Regions from separate parts of the Gordonia sp. LMA167 genome, predicted to be linked through region 1. Evidence: predicted binding sites of a transcription regulator. Region 1 holds the regulator's gene; each other region holds the start of a gene.
What was found. Region 1 encodes LexA, which represses DNA repair genes until DNA is damaged. Its sites were predicted from a motif close to CGAACANNTGTTCG; they were not measured.
Positions count from the first base shown of each region.

Region 2: ACVT6V_RS28060 (HNH endonuclease signature motif containing protein) is a predicted target of LexA. The motif match lies at 2,029-2,042, and genes of this name have one in related genera.
Region 3: ACVT6V_RS20460 (HNH endonuclease signature motif containing protein) is a predicted target of LexA. The motif match lies at 1,385-1,398, and genes of this name have one in related genera.

Region 1 is NZ_CM176708.1:3,734,731-3,738,010, forward strand. It holds gene ptsP (phosphoenolpyruvate--protein phosphotransferase) at 1-1,566, shown strand, start outside; gene lexA (transcriptional repressor LexA) at 1,649-2,380, opposite strand; gene ACVT6V_RS17030 (LysM peptidoglycan-binding domain-containing protein) at 2,613-3,227, shown strand.
Region 2 is NZ_CM176708.1:6,253,684-6,256,963, forward strand. It holds gene ACVT6V_RS28055 (TetR/AcrR family transcriptional regulator) at 1-326, opposite strand, end outside; gene ACVT6V_RS28060 (HNH endonuclease signature motif containing protein) at 402-2,003, opposite strand; gene ACVT6V_RS28065 (cytochrome P450) at 2,220-3,280, shown strand, end outside.
Region 3 is NZ_CM176708.1:4,494,948-4,498,227, reverse strand. It holds gene ACVT6V_RS20460 (HNH endonuclease signature motif containing protein) at 1-1,359, opposite strand, end outside; gene ACVT6V_RS20455 (AAA family ATPase) at 1,557-3,280, shown strand, end outside.

The sequences.
Region 1 (3,280 bases):
GGTGTGATCGCCGACGAGGAACGCGAGGTCGAGACGAAACGCTTCACCGATGCCGCTGCGGCAGTCGCGGGTCGACTTCGCGAACGGTCGTCACACGCATCCGGCGCTGCCGCCGAGGTGCTGTCGGCGACGGCGGGCCTGGCCGAGGACCGCGGCTGGGTCGGAGCGGCGTCGGCCTTGATCGCCAAGGGCTCGGCCGCTCCGGCGGCCGCGGTTGCGGCGACCGAACAATTTGCCGCCATGTTCACGAAGCTGGGCGGCCTGATGGCCGAACGTGTCACCGATCTCAACGATGTACGCGATCGGGTCGTCGCCGAGCTGCTCGGTGTACCAGAGCCCGGTGTGCCGGAGCCGTCGGTGCCCTCGATTCTGATGGCCGATGATCTCGCGCCCGCCGACACGGCCGGCCTGGACCCGGCCATGATCACCGCGCTGGTCACCCGATTGGGGGGACCGACGAGCCACACGGCGATCATCGCGCGACAGCTGGGAATTCCGTGCGTGGTGGCGGTGTCGGACCTCGCGACGGTCGAGGCGGGCACCATCGTGCTCGTCGACGGAACCGCGGGCACGATCGAGGTCGAACCGGACGCCGCCGACGCCACGGAGCGCGTCGAGGAGAGTCGTCGGGCGGCGGAGCTGGTCGCCGACTGGTCCGGGCCGGGGCAAACCGCCGACGGACGCCGGATCTCGGTGTTGGCCAACGTCGCGGACGGAGCGTCGGCGCGGACCGCCACCGCCTATCCGGTGGAAGGTGTCGGGTTGTTCCGCACCGAACTCGCCTTCCTTGATCGCGCGGACGCGCCGACGGTAGAGGAACAGACAAGCCTCTACCGCGAGGTGCTGGATGCTTTCGACGGACAGAAGGTGGTCATCCGCACGCTCGACGCCGGCTCCGACAAACCGCTCAAGTTCGTCACCCAACTGGACGAGGCCAACCCCGCGCTGGGCGTGCGGGGCAATCGGATTGCCCAGGAACATCCCGAGATCCGCACCGCTCAGCTCGATGCGATCGCCGCTGCGGCGAATGGCCGCGAATCGACCGCCTGGGTGATGGCGCCGATGATCGCGTCGGCGGCCGAGGCCGCGGAGTTCGCCGCCGAGGTGCGTGCGCGCGGACTGATCGCCGGTGTGATGGTGGAGGTGCCCGCGGCCGCGATTCTTGCCGAATCCATACTGGCCGAAGTCGATTTCGTGTCGATCGGGACAAATGACCTCACCCAGTACACGATGGCGGCGGATCGGATGTCGGCCGAACTCGCCGGCCTGACCGACCCCTGGCAGCCTGCGGTGCTGTCGTTGATCGCAACCGTGGCGCGCGCGGGTTCCGAAGTGGGCAAGTCGGTGGGCGTGTGTGGCGAGGCCGCAGCAGACCCGGTGCTGGCGTGCGTGCTGGTCGGGATGGGTGTCACGTCGCTGTCGTCGGCTCCAGCCGCGGCGGCCGCAGTGGGAGCCCGACTCGGAGCGGTCAGCATGGACCAGTGCCAGGTTGCGGCCCAGGCGGCATTACGCACGTCCGACCCGGCCGCTGCGCGTGCGGCGGCGACGGCGGCGTTGGACGCATAGCGTCATCAGGTAGGGCTTCCATGGAGGCCCTACCGGCCGGCTCGTGGCGGCCCGGTACCGGGCCACGGGCCGAGCCCACCGTTCACACCCGGCGCATCACCGTGACGACCTTGCCCAGGATGGCGGCGTTGTCGCCGGGGATCGGTTCGAACATCGCGTTGTGTGGCATCAGCCAGACGTGACCGTCCTTGCGCTTGAACGTCTTGACGGTTGCCTCGCCGTCGATCATCGCCGCGACGATGTCACCGTTCTCGGCCACGTTCTGCTGTCGCACCACGACCCAATCGCCGTCGCAGATCGCTGCATCGATCATCGATTCGCCGACCACGCGCAGCAGGAAGAGCGACCCGTCGCCGACGAGCTCACGGGGGAGCGGGAAGACGTCCTCGACGGCCTCCTCGGCGAGGATCGGTCCGCCCGCGGCGATGCGTCCGAGTACGGGTACGAAGGTGGGAGTCGGCAGTTCTGAGCCACCGGCCGGTGCGGCCGTGCCGCCCGGCGGCGTGTGCTGCTCGCCGTCCTGGATGTTGACGGCGCGAGGCCGATTGTGATCGCGTTTGAGCAGGCCCTTGCGCTCCAAAGTCCGTAGCTGATGTGCGACGGACGAGGTGGAGGTCAGTCCGACCGCCTCGCCGATCTCGCGGATGCTGGGCGGATATCCACGTTCACGCACCGACGTGCGGATGTACTCCAGCACACCCCGCTGGCGGGCGGTGAGGTTCGCCTCGGCGACCTCGGGATCAACCGTCGTCGCGCCCCCGGTCTCGTCGGTCCCACGGGTGGCGTCACGCCGTCCGCCGGCTTTGTCACTCATCGGTGTCCTCCCTCTCGGCGTCCGTCATGTGGGGGCGCCTGCCCGGTTCCTCTCGGAAACCTGCTGGATGTTGCCTTGCTACAGCGCCGACAGTATCCGAACATCCCGACATGTTCAAACATTTGTTCGACGCGTGTCGAGACATTGTCGGTCTCCCGTGATACTAATCGAACATACGTTCCGTCGAACACGTGATCGACAGTCCGGTCGATCGGGAGCCGAGGAGGACACGATGAGCACAGGGACCCTCACGCGCAGCACACGCACCCCGGACGGGGCGGTGTCCAGGTCTGAACGAACGGAGCCCGTGCGCGCCGAGCGTATGCGCATCGAGCGCGAGCGCACCGACTCGGCAAGCACCGCGCCGACGAGAAGCGGGCGCACGCGTACCGGCGAGCAGGATCGGGTCCGTCTCGGCGCGGGCACACGGCCGCGGCGCCAGGCGCATCACGAACCCGTCCGCCCGGCCGACCGACGGCCGGCTCGCCCGGCCGTCGGACAGTTACCTCGGGCTGCGGGGACCCGGTGCGCTGTGTCGACGGCCGAATCACGCCTGCACGCACGCCGGAGGGCCACGGCACTGGCGGTACTCGTGGGCTGTGGGCTCGCGGTTCTGGTGTGGGTGGTCACAATCGTGGGCTCCAACTATGCGGCGTCCGTGCAGCCGTCGCCAGTCGGCACCGAGATCGTCCATGTCCGACAGGGCGACTCGCTGAGCACGATCGCCGATCGGATCGCGCCCGATGTGCCCAGGCAGGCGGTCATCGACCAGATCGTCGAGCGCAACGACCTGTCCGGGTCGGGTCTCCGGGTCGGGCAGGCACTGGTCGCACCCGCATACGGCTGAGCGCAGGCGGTACTCTCATGTCACAGGTTCCAGCCGGAAACCGGCACGGCGTA
Region 2 (3,280 bases), 2.5 Mb from region 1:
ACATAGTCGTCCGACTCGAGTTCCTCGAGGACCGCCGCGAGTCCCTCGACAACCGCTTTGTCGGCCGATCCGATCCCGCGCAGCCGCAGCGCCATCCGATCGAGCAGCGCGTCCACCGCACCGATGGCGGTCGCGGTGAGCAATTCGTCGGTGCTGCCGTAGTAGCGATACACGGTCTGTCGGGTGACCCCGAGCTCCCTGGCCACGTCGGCGATGCTGGTCGCAGCACCACGACGGTCGATCGTCGAGCGGGTCGCAGCGAGTATCCGACTCTTCGCCTCGTCGTCGTTGAGAGGCACCCGACCGCCCCAGCCGTGCGTGCGCATGACTGATCACCCTACCGGCGGTCGACCCGATCGAAACGGCGTCTGGTGCGGCAGAGAAGCGTTTCTGGCGTTATCTCAGCGGTGGGTTGTGAGCAGCGCGAGTGCGAGGCGTGCTTCGATGACCGAGATCGGTGTGGGGATCGTCTCGGTGAGGTGCAGGTGCGGGCCGTCGTCGGGGGGCGGCGCGTCTGGTTGCGGTGGTGGGTGGAGTTGTGCGCGAACCTGCTCGAGGTGCTGCGCGTAGAGCACCGCGATGTCGGGGCGCCGGTTGAACTCCTGCGGGTTCGGCGGTGCACCGTCGGCGGTGTTGCGCCGCCACCAGGTGCGGCCGGTGTGGGGGCCGTCCTCGTAGATGCCGGTGGTGAACTGGCCGATCCCGGGTCCGACCATCCGGTTGTGTTTCGGGCACGCCGGGGTCAGATCGATGATGTCGGTCAATCCGCCATCAGCGAAGTCGCGGCGGGCGTGATGCAGTTCGACGTGGGAGGCCGGCTGATCACAGCCGGGTGCCGAGCACACCTCCCCGTCCGGGCGGGCGAACGACGCCAACCGTTGAGCCCGGGTGGCACACCGTTTGGCCTGCCCGAAATACAGGGGTTGCGGGCTCGCGTCGGCGAACACCGCCAAATACTGTTGGGCCTCGGCGGCCAACCGGATCACATCGGTGATCGGCAACAGCGACCCGGTGGCGGTGGTGCCGAATCCGGTCTCCCGGATCAGATCGGTGAGGTCGGCCTTGACGATCAGCTGCACCGGCAACCCCCGATGGGATTTGCCCAGCAACCCATCTGCAAACACTGCCCGCAACAAGGCCGCCAACGCATCATGATTGCGCTGGGCCTGGGTGCGGGTGTCGCGGGCGGCGGCCGCTTTCAGCGCCTCGGGGTCGGCGTCTTCCTCGGCACCCGAAGGGGCGTCGGGGTCCTCGGGGTTGTTGAGGCCGGGTTTGGCCCACGCGGCCAGCATCATCTCCAGCAACGCCCGGGTTTCCGGATCCAGATGGCCGGTCAGTTTCGACATCTGCTGCGCGTTCTGCCGATTCAGCCACAGATTCCGCTTACGTTTCCGATCACTGTCGTCGGTCAACTCGCCGTCCGGATCCAGATGCGCCAACACCCGCTGACCGAGGATCACGATCTCATCCGGGGTGTGTTTGGCGGCCAGCTCGGCCAACGACGCCTCGGCGGCCACCTTCTTGTCGTGGGGCGCCTGCTGCGGGATCGTCTCCAGAATGTCGATCACCGTGCTCAGATGCGCCGGGCCGACCTGCCCGGCCGCGAACGCGGCCGCCAACTCCGGATAGCGTGGTTCGGCGCACTGCCCACCCAACTGCCGCATCCGCCCGGTCGCCGCGATCTGGTCTTTACGGCGGCCCGGTTCGGAGACCCGCACCTCGACGTTGAGGAAGTTCGTCAAACTCCGAAACCCCATCGCCCGCGGCACACCCCGATCCGACAACTCCAGAATCTGGCGATTGCCCTCGAACAACTGCCGATTGACCGCCCGCTCCGAGGCCCGCGCCACCGCCAGCACCTCCGCATCACTACAGCGCGTCAGATCCGCCGCCGCCAACCGATCCAACACCGCATGCAACTCAGTGAGCAGACCCGGCACCTCCGACAACGACTCCTGCGCGTCGTGTGTGTTCAGCGTGTCGTGCGTGTTCAGCTCGGCCATACCCACCCCCCAGCGGACCATCATTCGAATGCATGTTCGAGAGTAGACGAGAATCGCGACGCCCGCAACCGAGCTCCGACGGGCACCTCCGGGCCCATCGCGACCGACCACAGACCATACGCATATTTCATAAGTGTATGGTGTAGTGATGGTTGCCACAGTGATGTCCGTCGATGCCTGCCGCAGCCGACAGCTGACCACGGCGGAGAGGTAGCGATGACGACAGCAACTCAGGGCGTGTGCCCGTTCGGCCAGAATTTCGATTTCACCGACCCCGACCTGCTGGCCACCGGGATACCGATCACCCAATTCGCTGAACTCCGCAAGACCGCCCCGGTGTGGTGGAACGCGCAGCCGTCCGGCACCTCCGGATTCAACGATGGTGGTTTCTGGGTGATCTCCCGACACGCCCATATCCGGGAGATCTCCAAGAACAACCAGTTGTGGTCGACCAACGCGAACGGTGCGATCATCCGGCTGCCGGACTACATCACCCCTGACCAGCTGGAGTTCACCAAGGCATTGCTGGTCAACCACGATCCGCCGGAGCACACCCGTCTGCGGAAGATCGTGTCGCGACTCTTCACGCCTCGGGCCGTCGCGGCACTCGAGGAGCGGTTGACCGAGTCCGCGCGACAGATCGTCCAGCGGGCGGCAGAGAAGGGCGCCGGAAACTTCGTCGACGACATCGCGATCCACCTGCCGCTGCAGGCCATCCTCGATCTCATCGGCGTCCCCGACGCCGATCGCGCGCGCATCCACGAGCTCGTCGACGCCATCATCAACAGCGACGATCCCGACCATTCGATCGATCCGACCACCGCCAACGCCGAACTGCTCGGCTACGCCTATGCAATGGCCGAGGAGCGTCGCCGGAATCCCACCGACGACATCGTCACCACGCTCGTACAGGCTGATCTCGACGGTGACGCTCTCGACGAGGCCGAGTTCGGCTTCTTCGTCATCCTGCTGATCACCGCCGGCAACGAGACCACCAGGAATGCGACCAGCCATGGGATGAACGCCTTCCTCGACCACCCGGAACAATGGGAGCTGTACCGGCGCGAGCGGCCGTCGACCGCTGTGGACGAGATCCTGCGCTGGTCAACGCCGGTGCACGCGTTCCAGCGGACCGCGCTGACCGACACCCAGGTCGGTGGCGTCGACATCGCGCGTGGTCAACGCGTCGGCCTGTTCTACAGCTCGGCAAACTACGACGAGGATGTCTTCACCGACCCGTTCGATTTCGACATCACCCGCGATCCCAATCCGCACCT
Region 3 (3,280 bases), 760 kb from region 1:
CCAGGTGCGGCCGGTGTGGGGGCCATCCTCGTAGATGCCGGTGGTGAACTGGCCGATCCCGGGTCCGACCATCCGGTTGTGTTTCGGACACGCCGGGGCCAGATCGATGATGTCGGTCAACCCGCCATCAGCGAAGTCGCGGCGGGCGTGATGCAGTTCGACGTGGGAGGCCGGCTGATCACAGCCGGGTGCCGAGCACACCTCCCCATCCGGGCGGGCGAACGACGCCAACCGTTGAGCCCGGGTGGCGCACCGTTTGGCCTGCCCGAAATACAAGGGCTGCGGGCTCGCATCGGCGAACACCGCCAAATACTGTTGGGCCTCGGCAGCCAACCGGATCACATCGGTGATCGGCAACACCGACCCGGTCGCGGTGGTGCCGAACCCGGTCTCCCGGATCAGATCATTCAGCTCGGCCTTGACGATCAGCTGCACCGGCAACCCCCGATGGGATTTGCCCAGCAACCCATCTGCAAACACCGCCCGCAACAACGCCGCCAACGCATCATGATTGCGCTGCGCCTGGGTGCGGGTGTCGCGGGCGGCGGCCGCCTTCAGCGCCTCGGGGTCGGCGTCCTCCTCGGCACCCGAAGGGGCGTCGGGATCCTCGGGGTTGTTGAGGCCGGGTTTGGCCCACGCGGCCAGCATCATCTCCAGCAACGCCCGGGTTTCCGGATCCAGATGGCCGGTCAGTTTCGACATCTGCTGCGCGTTCTGCCGATTCAGCCACAGATTCCGCTTACGTTTACGATCACTGTCGTCGGTCAACTCGCCATCCGGATCCAGATGCGCCAACACCCGCTGACCGAGGATCACGATCTCATCCGGAGTGTGTTTGACCGCCAACTCGGCCAACGACGCTTCGGCGGCCACCTTCTTGTCGTGGGGCGCCTGCTGCGGGATCGTCTCCAGAATGTCGATCACCGTACTCAGATGCGCCGGGCCGACCTCACCGCGCGCGAACGCCGCCGCCAACTCCGGATAGCGTGGCTCGGCGCACTGCCCACCCAACTGCCGCATCCGCCCGGTCGCCGCGATCTGATCCTTCCGCCGACCCGGTTCGGAGACCCGCACCTCGACATTGAGGAAGTTCGTCAAACTCCGAAACCCCATCGCCCGCGGCACACCCCGATCCGACAACTCCAGAATCTGGCGATTACCCTCGAACAACTGCCGATTGACCGCCCGCTCCGAGGCCCGCGCCACCGCCAGCACCTCCGCATCACTACAGCGCGTCAGATCCGCCGCCGCCAACCGATCCAACACCGCATGCAACTCGGTGAGCAGACCCGGCACCTCCGACAACGACTCCCGCACATCCTGTGTGTTCAGCGTGTCGTGCGTGTTCGGCTCGGCCATACCCACCCCCCAGCGGACCATCATTCGAATGCATGTTCGAGAGTACAGCAGATTTGTTACTCCGACAAGCTCCTGATCGACAGAGTTCGTAACCATATCGACGGCACCAAGTCGGCGGGGATCACACCATTCCGCACTGGTGAAAGCCCTATCCTTACCACTGTCGGGGGCTGCGAACTCTGGATCGGTGGTGCCCTATGGCCGCAGGTGTCACGTGCGGGTCCTGCGGCACGGGTCTGCGCGACGGCGCCAGGTTCTGCGACCGGTGCGGGGCTCCGGTGGCAACGGTCGCCGATCGTGCGGAGTACAAGCAGGTGACGGTGCTCTTCGCCGATGTGGTCCGATCGATGGGTATCGCTGCCGCAGTCGAACCGGAGCGCTTCCGGGAGATCATGACCGGGTTGGTCGAGCGGGCGGCGATCGTTGTCGAACGCTATGGAGGGACCGTCGACTACACCGGTGACGGAGTGATGGCGGTGTTCGGTGCGCCGGTCGCAGTGGAGGACCATGCTGCGCGGGCGTGCCTGGCGGCCTTGGAGATCCAACGGCAAGCCGACGGCCTCGCGGCGGAAGTATCTCGCATCGATGCAGTGGACTTGCGCGTGCGGGTTGGGCTGAACTCAGGTCAGGTGATCGCAGGAGAACTCGGCTCGGGATCGTTCGGCTACACAGCGATAGGGGAGCAGGTCGGGTTCGCGCAACGCATGGAGTCGGTGGCCCCGCCGGGCGGCGTGATGTTGTCGGAGTCGACCGCTCGGTTGGTCGACGGCCTCGCCGTGCTGGCGGAGCCGGAGTGGGTACACATCAAGGGCGCGGATGAACCGGTGCGTGCACGACGGTTGCTGGCGGTTCGCCGACGCCACCGGGTGGTTGGGCGTACCGGGGCCCGACTGGTCGGCCGGCATCGGGAGATGGCACTGTTCGACACTCTCGTCGACGGCGCGATCGCCGGGCGCGGTTCGATCGTGAACGTGGTGGCACCGCCCGGTATCGGCAAGAGCCGTATTGCACGGGAGGTTGCCGACCTCGCGGTCGCCCGCGACGTCGAGGTGCTGTGGTCCTTCTGCGAATCGCATGCCCGAGACGTTCCGTTCCACGCCGTGGCAGGCCTGTTGCGGACGGGACTCGGTGTGGCGGATCTCGATGGGGAGACCGCGCGCAGGCGGGTCCGGAACCGACTCTCCGATGCCGACGCGGAGGATCTGTTGTTGCTCGAGGACCTTCTCGGCATCGCCGACCCCGATGTGGCTCTGCCGCACATCGATCCGGATGCCCGGCGACGCCGGTTGACCGCGCTGATCAATGCCGCGTCGCGGCAACGCGCCGGGCCGGTGCTGCTCATCATCGAGGACGTGCACTGGATCGATTCGGTGAGCGAGTCGCTACTGGTCGACTTTCTGGCAGTTCTCCCTGATACACCGTCGGTTGTTGTCATCACCTCGCGCCCCGAGTACCGGGGAGGCCTGCTGAATCTATCGGGTCTGCAGCAGATGACCCTGTCCCCGCTGGACGCATCGGACACGGCGTCGCTGGTCGACGAGCTCCTCGGCTCCGATCCATCGGTCGCCGAACTGGCCGAGATCGTCGTCGAGAGGGCCGCGGGCAATCCCTTCTTCGCCGAGGAGATGGTGCGGGAGTTGGAGCAGCGCGGGGTGCTTGCCGGCGAACGCGGAGACCACGTATGCCAACTCGACATCGCTGATGTCAGTGTGCCGGTCACGGTGCAGGCGGCCATCGAGGCACGTATTGACGCGCTGCCCGCCCGAGCCAAGCGCACCCTGCACATGGCGGCGGTGGTGGGGGCCCGATTCGGTGCGGACCTGCTCGCCGAGGTGGAGGCCGAGCCGGCGGTCGACGAGCTGCTCGACGCCGAGCTCATCGATCAGGTGCGGTCGCTCCCAGTCGTGGAGTATGCGTTCTG